2 regions of the Pseudomonas sp. GP01-A4 genome follow, and region 2 is predicted to be linked to the other one. Evidence: predicted binding sites of a transcription regulator. Region 2 holds the regulator's gene; the other holds the start of a gene.

Region 1 (4,987 bases), on a different contig from region 2:
TTGACCATCCTCGGGACGTGCCTGGTGCTGCATTGGCTGCTGGGGTTGTCGTGGGGGGTTTCACTGCTGGTGGGGGCGATTCTTGCGCCCACCGACCCGGTGCTCGCGGGCCTGGTGCAGGTCAATAACGCGCAGGATTATGACGCGCTGCGCTTCGGTCTTTCCGGTGAGGCAGGCTTGAACGACGGCACGGCCTTCCCGTTCGTGATCTTTGCGCTGTTTTTCATGCAGCACGGCGGGTTCGACGGTGACTGGCTGGGCGGCTGGGTGCTGAAAAACCTGCTCTGGGCCGTACCTGCCGGGTTGCTCGTGGGCTACTGGATGGGGCGTGGCATCGGTCGCGTCACCCTGAAGATGCGTATCACCAATGCCGACAGCACCCTGTCACCGAATGACTACCTGACGCTGGCCCTGATCGCCCTCGCCTATGTGGTGGCCGAAGCCATCGGCGGCTACGGCTTCCTGTCGGTATTTGCCGCCGGCCTCGGGCTGCGCCAGGCCGAGTTCAAGTCCACCGGCAACTCACAAACCCCGGCGGAACATCTGGCACAGCCGGTGGTTGGCCACATGGAAGTTGAGCCGGAGCATGCGTTGCATGGCGATGTCGGGCAACTGCAGGACACGCAAATCGCCGCCGGGGTGATGATGGGCGACATGCTCGCCTTTGGTGGGCTGGTGGAGCGTTCGATGGAAGTGTTCCTGGTGACCTTGCTGGGCGTGGTGCTGGTCAGCCATTGGGACTGGCGGGCGCTGGCGGTGGGGGCGGCGCTGTTTTGCGTGATTCGCCCCCTCAGCGTGCTGTCGATACCCTGGGGCAGCTTGCTGAATCGCCATCAGCGCGGGCTGGTGGGCTGGTTCGGGATTCGCGGGATCGGCAGCATCTACTACCTGTTCTATGCCATCAACCACGGGCTGGTGGGCACCAGCAGCGCGGTCGCGGTGAACCTGACGCTGTCAGTCATTGCCCTGAGCATCGTCGTTCATGGTCTCAGCACGCAGCCGATGCTGGCGTGGTATGAACGACGTGCCCAGGCACAACAATGACGTCTACTCCTGGTTTTCAGTGTTGCCGACGTCAGCGGCATCATCCAGGTCGTTAAGCGGTACTTCGGCATCATCCATCAATGAACCCGGGTCTTCATTGCCCGGGTCATTGAGTTCATCGTCTTCGTCTATTTCAACTGACATCACCGTCTCCTCTAACCGCCTTGGGTATCGATATCGGCATCGGTTTCAGGCTTGGGCTCGCGCTCGGGCTTGAAGTCTGGACTGTAGTCGTTTTCCTTGGCCTTGGGGTCGCTGGCAGGCTTGGGGTCTTTTGGCGCGTCGGCCGCGGTGCCGGGGGCCGGTTCGCCGCGGTCGATGGCGGGATCGTTACGGTTGCTGGTTTGCGGGTCGTTGTCTGTGCTCATGGCTCACCTCTGTTGGAAAACGCAGACTGCGTAAAGGTAAGGTCCCGTGCGGGTCGGTGAAGTTCCAATTGCTTATGAGCCGGGGTTGTCCACCTGGATGTAAAACGCGTAGGCCCCCAGCATCACCCAGAACACCATGAACAGCCAGGGCGCGCGCATCGAGAACAACAGCGACTTGCGATAGCCCTTGTGGGACGACTCCATCTCACTGAACAGTGGCGACTCATCGTAGGCCAGGCCCATCACCGGCTCGCTGCGCAGCAGTTCGCTCTGCTTGTAATGCCAGTGGTCGATGATTTCGTAGGCCGCCCGAATCCCCGGCCAGGCGTTGAGGGAACTGAGAATGCCCAGGGTCGCCAGGAACACGGGCACCACCAGGGTGAACAGCTTGCCCCATTCGGGGTTCAGGTTGCCCATGCCGGACACGAAGGCAATCACCAGGAATGACTGGGCCGTGAGGTAGGCGTCGGTGCGGTTGGCCAGGATGCTGGTTTCGTACTGGATTTCACGCCGGTAAAAGTCGAGACGGTCCTTGGGCGAACCGAAAATCTTAGCGTTGTGTTCGCTGTGGTCGGTCAGGCTCGATTCCGGGGTGTCGGGTGAGATGATTCTGGGCACATCCGTGCTCCGTGCTGGCATTTGAAGCAGTTTAGAAGAACCGGGCTGGTGCAAAGTTCAAGTAATCAGTGCACCGTTTTGAGGCGATAGGGCCGCATCGGTGGCGCGGGAGCTTGGGCCCGCTGGACCGGGACAGCGCTCCGGTGCGCAGCGGTCTGGTTCCTTTTTGGGGCCGCTGCGCAGCCCAGCGGGAGCAAGCTCCCTCGCCACAAGGTGGATGGCACAGGCATTGCTTTAGTCCTTTATCTGCCCGGATACAGGAGCAATCGTTACCCCCCGACCCAGAGCCCACCCCAAAAGAAAGTAAGGACCAGGCCTGCTGGCACCATCAGCCACGGGCTCATAAAAAAATGCGTTTTCTAAAGCGGCAGTGCCAAAGCGCAGTTAGTCCCGGCACTGACAAGGTAATTGGAATGGCTCGATCTTTCTTTGATGAAATGAATGATGCACAAGGCGTTTGCCGTGCGCATTATCAGGAATTCTCCCGCTGGCTGGCCAACACGCCGCCAGAACTGCTGGCCCAGCGCCGCCGTGAAGCCGACCTGCTGTTTCACCGCGCGGGGATCACCTTCACCCTGTATGGCGACGAGCAAGACACCGAGCGCCTGATCCCCTTCGATATCATCCCCCGCAGCATCCCCGCCAGTGAGTGGAGTGTCATCGAGCGCGGTTGTATCCAGCGGGTGAATGCGCTGAACATGTTCCTTGCCGACATCTACCACGACCAACGCATCATCAAGGCCGGGATCATTCCCGCCGATCAGGTGCTGGGCAACGAGGGATACCAGAAGGCCATGGTCGGCCTGGACCTGCACCGCGATATCTATTCGCACATCTCCGGGGTCGACCTGGTGCGCGATGGCGACGGCACCTACTACGTGCTCGAAGACAACCTGCGTACCCCCAGCGGCGTGAGCTACATGCTCGAAGACCGCAAGATGATGATGCGCCTGTTCCCCGAGGTGTTCGCCAAGCAACGCATCGCCCCGGTGGACCACTATCCCAACCTGCTGCTCAAGACCCTGAAAAGCTCCAGCCGCCTGGACAACCCGAATGTGGTGGTGCTGACGCCAGGCCGGTTTAACAGCGCGTTCTTCGAGCATGCATTCCTGGCCCGGGAAATGGGCGTGGAGCTGGTGGAAGGCGCCGACCTGTTCGTGCACGACCTCAAGGTGTTCATGCGTACCACCGACGGCCCCAAGGCCGTGGATGTGATCTACCGCCGCATCGACGATGCCTTCCTCGACCCGCAGGCTTTCAACCCCGATTCGATGCTCGGCGTGCCCGGCCTGGTCGCGGCGTACTGCGCGGGCAACGTAGTGCTGGCGAATGCGATCGGCACCGGCGTGGCGGACGACAAGTCGATCTACCCGTACGTGCCGGAAATGATCCGGTTCTACCTGGATGAAGAGCCGGTCCTGCAAAACGTGCCGACCTTCCAGTGCCGCAAGCCGGATGAGCTGTCCCACGTACTGGCGCACCTGCCGGAGCTGGTGGTCAAGGAAACCCAGGGTTCCGGCGGCTACGGCATGCTGGTGGGCCCGGCGTCCAGCGCGGCCGAGATCGAGGACTTCCGCCAGCGTATCAAGGCCCGCCCTCATGCCTACATCGCCCAACCGACCTTGAGCCTGTCCACTTGCCCGACGTTTGTCGAAAACGGCATCGCGCCGCGGCATATCGACCTGCGACCGTTCGTGCTCTCGGGAAAGGAAACCCGCCTGGTACCCGGTGGCTTGACCCGCGTGGCGCTGCGCGAAGGCTCATTGATCGTCAACTCGTCGCAAGGCGGCGGAACCAAGGACACCTGGGTGGTGGAGGGCTGAGTATGCTGAGTAGAACCGCCGCAGATCTGTATTGGATGTCCCGTTACCTGGAGCGTGCCGAGAACCTGGCGCGCATGCTGGAAGTCAGTTATTCGCTGTCGTTGATGCCCCAGGCCGGGCGCAGTGACGGGCTGGACGAGTTGGCCATGTCGCTGCTCAGCAGCGGCACACTGGACAGTTACCTTGAGCGCCATCAGCAACTGGACGCCGAGCGCATGCTGCACTTCTTCGCCCTCGACGAGGAAAACCCCGCCAGTATCTACAATTGCCTGCGGGCTGCACGGGGTAATGCCCATGCGGTGCGGGGACGGATCACGGCTGATATGTGGGAAAACCTCAACGCCACCTGGCTGGAGATGCGCAGTATTGCGGCCGGCGGGTTGGCGCGGCATGGCATCAGCCACTTTTGTGACTGGGTGAAGCAGCGCTCGCACCTGTTTCGTGGGGCGACGTCCGGGACGATCATGCGCAACGATGCGTATCGGTTTATTCGGCTGGGGACGTTTGTCGAGCGGGCGGATAACACGTTGCGGTTGCTGGACGCGCGGTATGAAATGTTTGGGGAAGAGTCCGAGGAAGTCAGCGACCTTTCGGCACGCGGGTATTACCAGTGGAGCGCGTTGTTGCGGGCGCTGTCGTCGTTTGAGGCGTATACCGAGCTGTACCCGAATGCGCTGAATGCGCGGTCGGTGTCGGAGTTGTTGCTGTTGCGCAGTGATGTGCCGCGCTCGTTGCATGCGTGTATCGAGGAGTTGAGCCATATCCTGGCGGACCTGCCGGGGAGTTATGGGCGTACGGCCCAGCGTTTGGCGGCGGAGTTTGAGGCGCGGCTGAGGTATACAGGGATTGATGAGATTCTGGAGGATGGGCTGCATAGCCGGTTGACGGATTTTATCGACACCGTGCGGGAGTTGGCGCGGGCGATTCATAGCTCCTACCTTGAAGTCGTCTGATGATCGTTCCCACGCTGATCGTTCCCACGCTCCGCGTGGGAATGAATCCGGTGACGCTCCGCGTCACGACTTCAAAAGCGGACGCAGAGCGCCCTGGCGGCATTCCCACGCAGAGCGTGGGAACGATCGTCCTGCGTGGGAACGATCGTCCTGCGTGGGAACGATCGTCGAAAGTGGGAAC
Region 2 (4,987 bases):
CTCGATGGCTTCGGCCAGGGAACGATGAGGGCTGCTCAACGGGTGGCGGCGACGGGTTTCAGAGAAGCGCTTGAGCAGGGTCTCTTCGTCGGCGTCCAGGTACAGCACATCGCAATGGATATGCTTGGCCCGCACTTCTTCGAGCAGTTCAGGAAAGCGTGTGAGGTGGCTGGGCAGGTTGCGGGCGTCGATCGACACGGCGACCAGCGGTTGCGCCAACTCGGTATGAATCAGCGCGCGTTCCGCCAGTTCCGGTAGCAGGCCGGCGGGCAGGTTGTCGATGCAATAGAAGCCGTTGTCCTCAAGAACATTGAGGGCCGTGCTTTTACCTGAGCCGGAACGGCCGCTGACGATGATCAAACGCATGATTAATGCCCGTTTTGTTCATCCAGGACAACCTGGTAGAGCGCCTCATTGCTTGAGGCACTACGCAGTTTGTCGCGTACGTCCTTGCGGTCGAGCATGCTGGCGATCTGCCGAAGCAGTTCCAGGTGCGCATCGGTGGCAGCTTGCGGGACCAGCAGCACGAACAGCAGGTCGACCGGCGCGCCGTCGATGGCGTCGAAATCGATAGGGGCGTCCAGGTGCAGCAGGGCGCTGACTGGAGACTCACAGCCTTGCAGGCGGCAGTGAGGAATGGCGATGCCGTTGCCAAAGCCGGTGGAGCCGAGCTTTTCACGGGCGATCAGGGCCTCGTACACAGCTTGCGTATCCAGTTCGGGCACTTCGCGGCCGATCAGGTTGGCAATTTGTTCGAGGGCGCGCTTTTTACTGCCGCCCGGCACGTTCACGAGGGAACGGCCGGGGGTCAGGATGGTTTCAAGTCGGATCATGGGTGGGGAGTGTTAGCGGCCAGTGCCTTGAAGAAGGCTCTGCTGCTTTTCCTTATGCTTTTTAAGTTGGCGGTCAAGCTTGTCTGTGAGCAAGTCGATTGATGCATACATGTCTTCATGTTCGGCATTGGCGACCACTTCGCCACCGGGTATCTGAAGTGTCGCTTCGATTTTCTGCTGAAGCTTGTCGACCTTCATGATGACCTGAACGTTGGTGATCTTGTCGAAATGGCCCTCAAGCTTCTTCAGCTTCAGCTCGACGTATTCGCGCAATGGAGGGGTGACTTCTACATGGTGTCCACTGATGTTGACTTGCATACAGCTTCTCCTTCGTTGCCAGTGCATAAAGCGGCGGGTAGGAATACCCGCCACTGGAACGCTATGGCCCGCCCGTCACATCAAACGCTTACGCTCGCTGGAAGGCGCGATCCCTAGGGACTCGCGGTACTTGGCGACGGTTCGACGGGCGACCTGAATGCCTTGTGCCTCCAGTAAACCAGCGATCTTGCTGTCACTCAACGGCTTTTTCTGATTTTCCGCGGCAACCAGTTTTTTGATGATCGCGCGGATCGCCGTGGACGAGCATTCGCCGCCTTCGGAGGTGCTGACGTGGCTGGAGAAAAAGTATTTCAGCTCATATATACCCCGTGGGGTATGCATGAATTTTTGCGTGGTCACCCGGGAAATAGTTGATTCGTGCATGCCCACCGCCTCGGCGATGTCGTGCAGTACCAGCGGCTTCATTGCTTCATCGCCGTATTCCAGGAAGCCGCGCTGGTGCTCGACGATCTGGGTGGCGACTTTCATCAGGGTTTCGTTGCGGCTTTGCAGGCTCTTGATGAACCAGCGGGCTTCCTGCAGTTGGTTACGCATGAAGGTGTTATCGGCGCTGGTGTCGGCGCGGCGCACAAAACCTGCGTATTGCGGATTGACCCGCAGGCGCGGCACCGATTCCTGGTTCAGCTCCACCAGCCAGCGTTCGTTGTCCTTGCGCACAATCACGTCGGGCACGACATATTCGGCTTCGCTGGACTCGATCTGCGAGCCCGGGCGTGGGTTGAGGCTCTGCACCAGCTCGATGATCTGGCGCAGGTCATCTTCCTTGAGCTTCATGCGGCGCATCAACTGGCTGTAGTCGCGGCTGCCCAGCAGGTCGATATAGTCGGTGACCAGGCGCTGCGCTTCGCTCAGCCAAGGCGTCTTGGCCGGCAATTGGCGCAGTTGCAGCAGCAGGCACTCGCTGAGGTTGCGGGCGCCGATGCCGGCCGGCTCGAATTGCTGGATGCGGTGCAGGACGGCTTCGATTTCGTCCAGTTCGATGTCCAGTTCCGGGTCGAACGCCTCGAGGATCTCCTCAAGGGTCTCGTCCAGGTAGCCCTGGTTGTTGATGCAATCGATCAGGGTCACGGCGATCAGGCGATCGGTATCGGACATCGGTGCCAGGTTCAGCTGCCAGAGCAAATGGCTTTGCAGGCTCTCGCCGGCTGATGTGCGGGTGGTGAAGTCCCACTCGTCGTCATCGTTGCTGGGCAGGCTGCTGGCGCTGGTCTGGTAGACGTCTTCCCAGGCGGTATCCACGGGAAGTTCGTTGGGAATGCGTTCGTTCCATTCGCCTTCCTCAAGGTTATCCACCGTAGGGGCGGTTTCCTGGTAGGAGGGTTCCTGTACGTCGGGGTTGGGCTTTTGCTCGATGTTGTCGGCCAGCGGGTCTGCATTATCGAAGTCGTCGCCTTCTTCCTGGCGTTCGAGCATCGGATTGGACTCCAGGGCCTCCTGGATTTCCTGTTGCAGGTCCAGGGTCGACAATTGGAGCAGGCGGATGGCCTGTTGCAGCTGCGGTGTCATCGTCAGCTGCTGGCCCATTCTCAGGACTAGCGATGGTTTCATGGCAGGGGCTTAACACCTTATTCGCCGGCGCAATGCGCCATCCACGACAGGGCGCGTGAGCGCCAAACATAAGCAAATTATATGCCTGATATCGGGGGCTTTGCCTAGAGCGCGGTAACAATAAAAATACTGAGGTTTTTATTGACTACCGCGCTCCATGGCGAATGGCCTGATACCACCGTGTTTACAGGCGGAACTCGTGACCCAGATACACTTCCTTGACCAGTTCGTTGGCCAGGATAGTGGCAGAGTCACCTTCGGCAATCAGCTGTCCATCGTTGACGATGTAGGCGGTTTCGCAGATATCGAGCGTCTCACGGACGTTGTGGTCGGTGATCAAAACACCGATGCCCTTGGCCTTGAGATGATGGATGATCTGCTTGATGTCGCCGACCGAGATCGGGTCGACACCGGCGAAAGGTTCGTCCAGCAGGATGAACTTGGGCGCCGTGGCCAGCGCGCGGGCGATTTCCACACGACGACGCTCGCCGCCGGAAAGGCTCATGCCGAGGTTGTCGCGAATGTGGTTGATGTGGAATTCCTGCAGCAGGCTTTCCAGCTCTTTCTTGCGCCCGGCGCGGTCGAGTTCCTTGCGGGTCTCGAGGATGGCCATGATGTTGTCGGAAACCGACAGTTTGCGGAAGATCGATGCTTCCTGGGGAAGATAGCCGATACCCGCTTGCGCACGGCCGTGCATAGGCTGGTGGCTCACGTCCAGGTCGTCGATCAGGACGCGGCCTTGATCGGCCTGCACCAGGCCGACGATCATGTAGAAGCAGGTGGTCTTGCCGGCACCGTTGGGGCCGAGCAAACCGACGATCTGGCCGCTGTCGATCGACAGGCTGACGTCACGCACGACCTGACGGCTTTTATAAGCCTTGGCCAGATGCTGGGCTTTCAGGGTTGCCATTAATTCGCCTTCTTCGCGTCGGGTTTCGGCGCCGGCTGGGCTGCGCCCGGTTTCTGCTTCGGCTGGATAACCATGTCGATACGCGGCTTCGGCGTGCTGATTTTCGAGCCGGTAGCACGGCCGGCCTGGGCGATCTGCTTCACCGTGTCGTAGACGATTTTTTCGCCGTCGGTGGTGTTGCCGTCATTGATGACCCGGGCCTGGTCGATCAGCACGATGCGGTTTTGCTGGGCGTGGTACTGGATCGTCTTGCCATAGCCTTTGACCGGCGTAGGGTCGCCCACTTTCTGCAGTTGTTCGAAATACGCCAGGTTGCCCACCGAAGTGACCACGTCGATATCGCCCGCCGGGGTACGAGTCAGTGTCACGGTGTTACCCGTCACTTTCATCGAGCCCTGGGTGATGATCACGCTGCCCGTGTAGGTCGCGATACCTTGCTTGTCATCCAGCTGCGCATCGTCAGCCTGAATGTGGATCGGTTGCTGGCTATCGTTCGGCAGAGCCCAGGCGCTCACGCTTCCCAGTGCTGCGCCCAGGCCGAGCAAAATAGGGAGGGTTTTAACGAGCCTCATACTGTCCTCTTACGTTCGATAGCAGGTGTATCCTGCTTTCTTTCAAATACGCTTTCATTCCCTTGCCAGTCGATACACCGCCAGCGCCGTCAATTCTAACGTCTTGCTCGGTCTGCGCATATTGCTTCTGTGGGAATACGGTCATGCGACTGCTGGTAATAATGGTGTCGCGGTTCTTGGCGTCAGTGCGGGCTACCCGCACCGAGTCAATCAGTTCCACTTGGGTGCCGTCCGGGTTGACCTCGCCACGCTCGCTGGTGACGTGCCATGGAAATTCGGCGCCGCGGTACAGGTTCATGTCCGGCTTGGTCAGCAAAGTGACCTCGGATGCCTTCAAGTGTTCGACCTTGTCGGAGGTCATTTCATACTGGACCTTGCCATCGGGCAGGTACTGGATGCTGTGGGCGTTGATGGCGTAATAGTCGATAGCACTCTCGTCAACCTGTGCAACCGGCTTGTCGAGGAAGCGCTCCGGGCTGATATTCCAGTAGCCGACCGCGAGGAAAACCGCGGCGATGACTGCAAGTATCAGGAAATTGCGAATCTTTTTACTCAGCATAAAACGCTCTATAGGTAGGCGGCGTGGGCCGCTTCAAGGCTGCCTTGGGCGCGCAGAATCAACTCGCAGAACTCGCGGGCGGCGCCTTCGCCGCCGCGGGCGGTGGTTACACCATGGGCGTGTTCGCGAACGAACGCCGCCGCATTGGCCACGGCCATGCCCAGGCCGACCCGGCGAATCACCGGCAGGTCGGGTAAATCGTCACCCAGGTACGCAACCTGCTCAT

The links. The regulator sigma-54, encoded in region 2, starts transcription at its own class of promoters, with help from an activator protein. The targets are predictions, from matches to a motif close to ANTGGCATNNANNTTGCTNT.
Region 1: the regulator sigma-54 is predicted to act here: its motif matches at 2,247-2,266, upstream of AC3WKX_RS14955 (circularly permuted type 2 ATP-grasp protein).

The regions. Positions count from the first base shown of each region.
Region 1 covers NZ_JBYSWF010000022.1:14,345-19,331, forward strand. The annotation lists gene AC3WKX_RS14935 (cation:proton antiporter) at 1-1,044, shown strand, start outside; gene AC3WKX_RS14940 (hypothetical protein) at 1,048-1,188, opposite strand; gene AC3WKX_RS14945 (hypothetical protein) at 1,200-1,412, opposite strand; gene AC3WKX_RS14950 (hypothetical protein) at 1,485-2,030, opposite strand; gene AC3WKX_RS14955 (circularly permuted type 2 ATP-grasp protein) at 2,444-3,853, shown strand; gene AC3WKX_RS14960 (alpha-E domain-containing protein) at 3,856-4,806, shown strand.
Region 2 covers NZ_JBYSWF010000019.1:23,592-28,578, forward strand. The annotation lists gene rapZ (RNase adapter RapZ) at 1-366, opposite strand, end outside; gene ptsN (PTS IIA-like nitrogen regulatory protein PtsN) at 369-833, opposite strand; gene hpf (ribosome hibernation-promoting factor, HPF/YfiA family) at 846-1,151, opposite strand; gene AC3WKX_RS13570 (RNA polymerase factor sigma-54) at 1,227-2,720, opposite strand; gene lptB (LPS export ABC transporter ATP-binding protein) at 2,905-3,630, opposite strand; gene lptA (lipopolysaccharide transport periplasmic protein LptA) at 3,630-4,202, opposite strand; gene lptC (LPS export ABC transporter periplasmic protein LptC) at 4,189-4,761, opposite strand; gene AC3WKX_RS13590 (KdsC family phosphatase) at 4,770-4,987, opposite strand, start outside.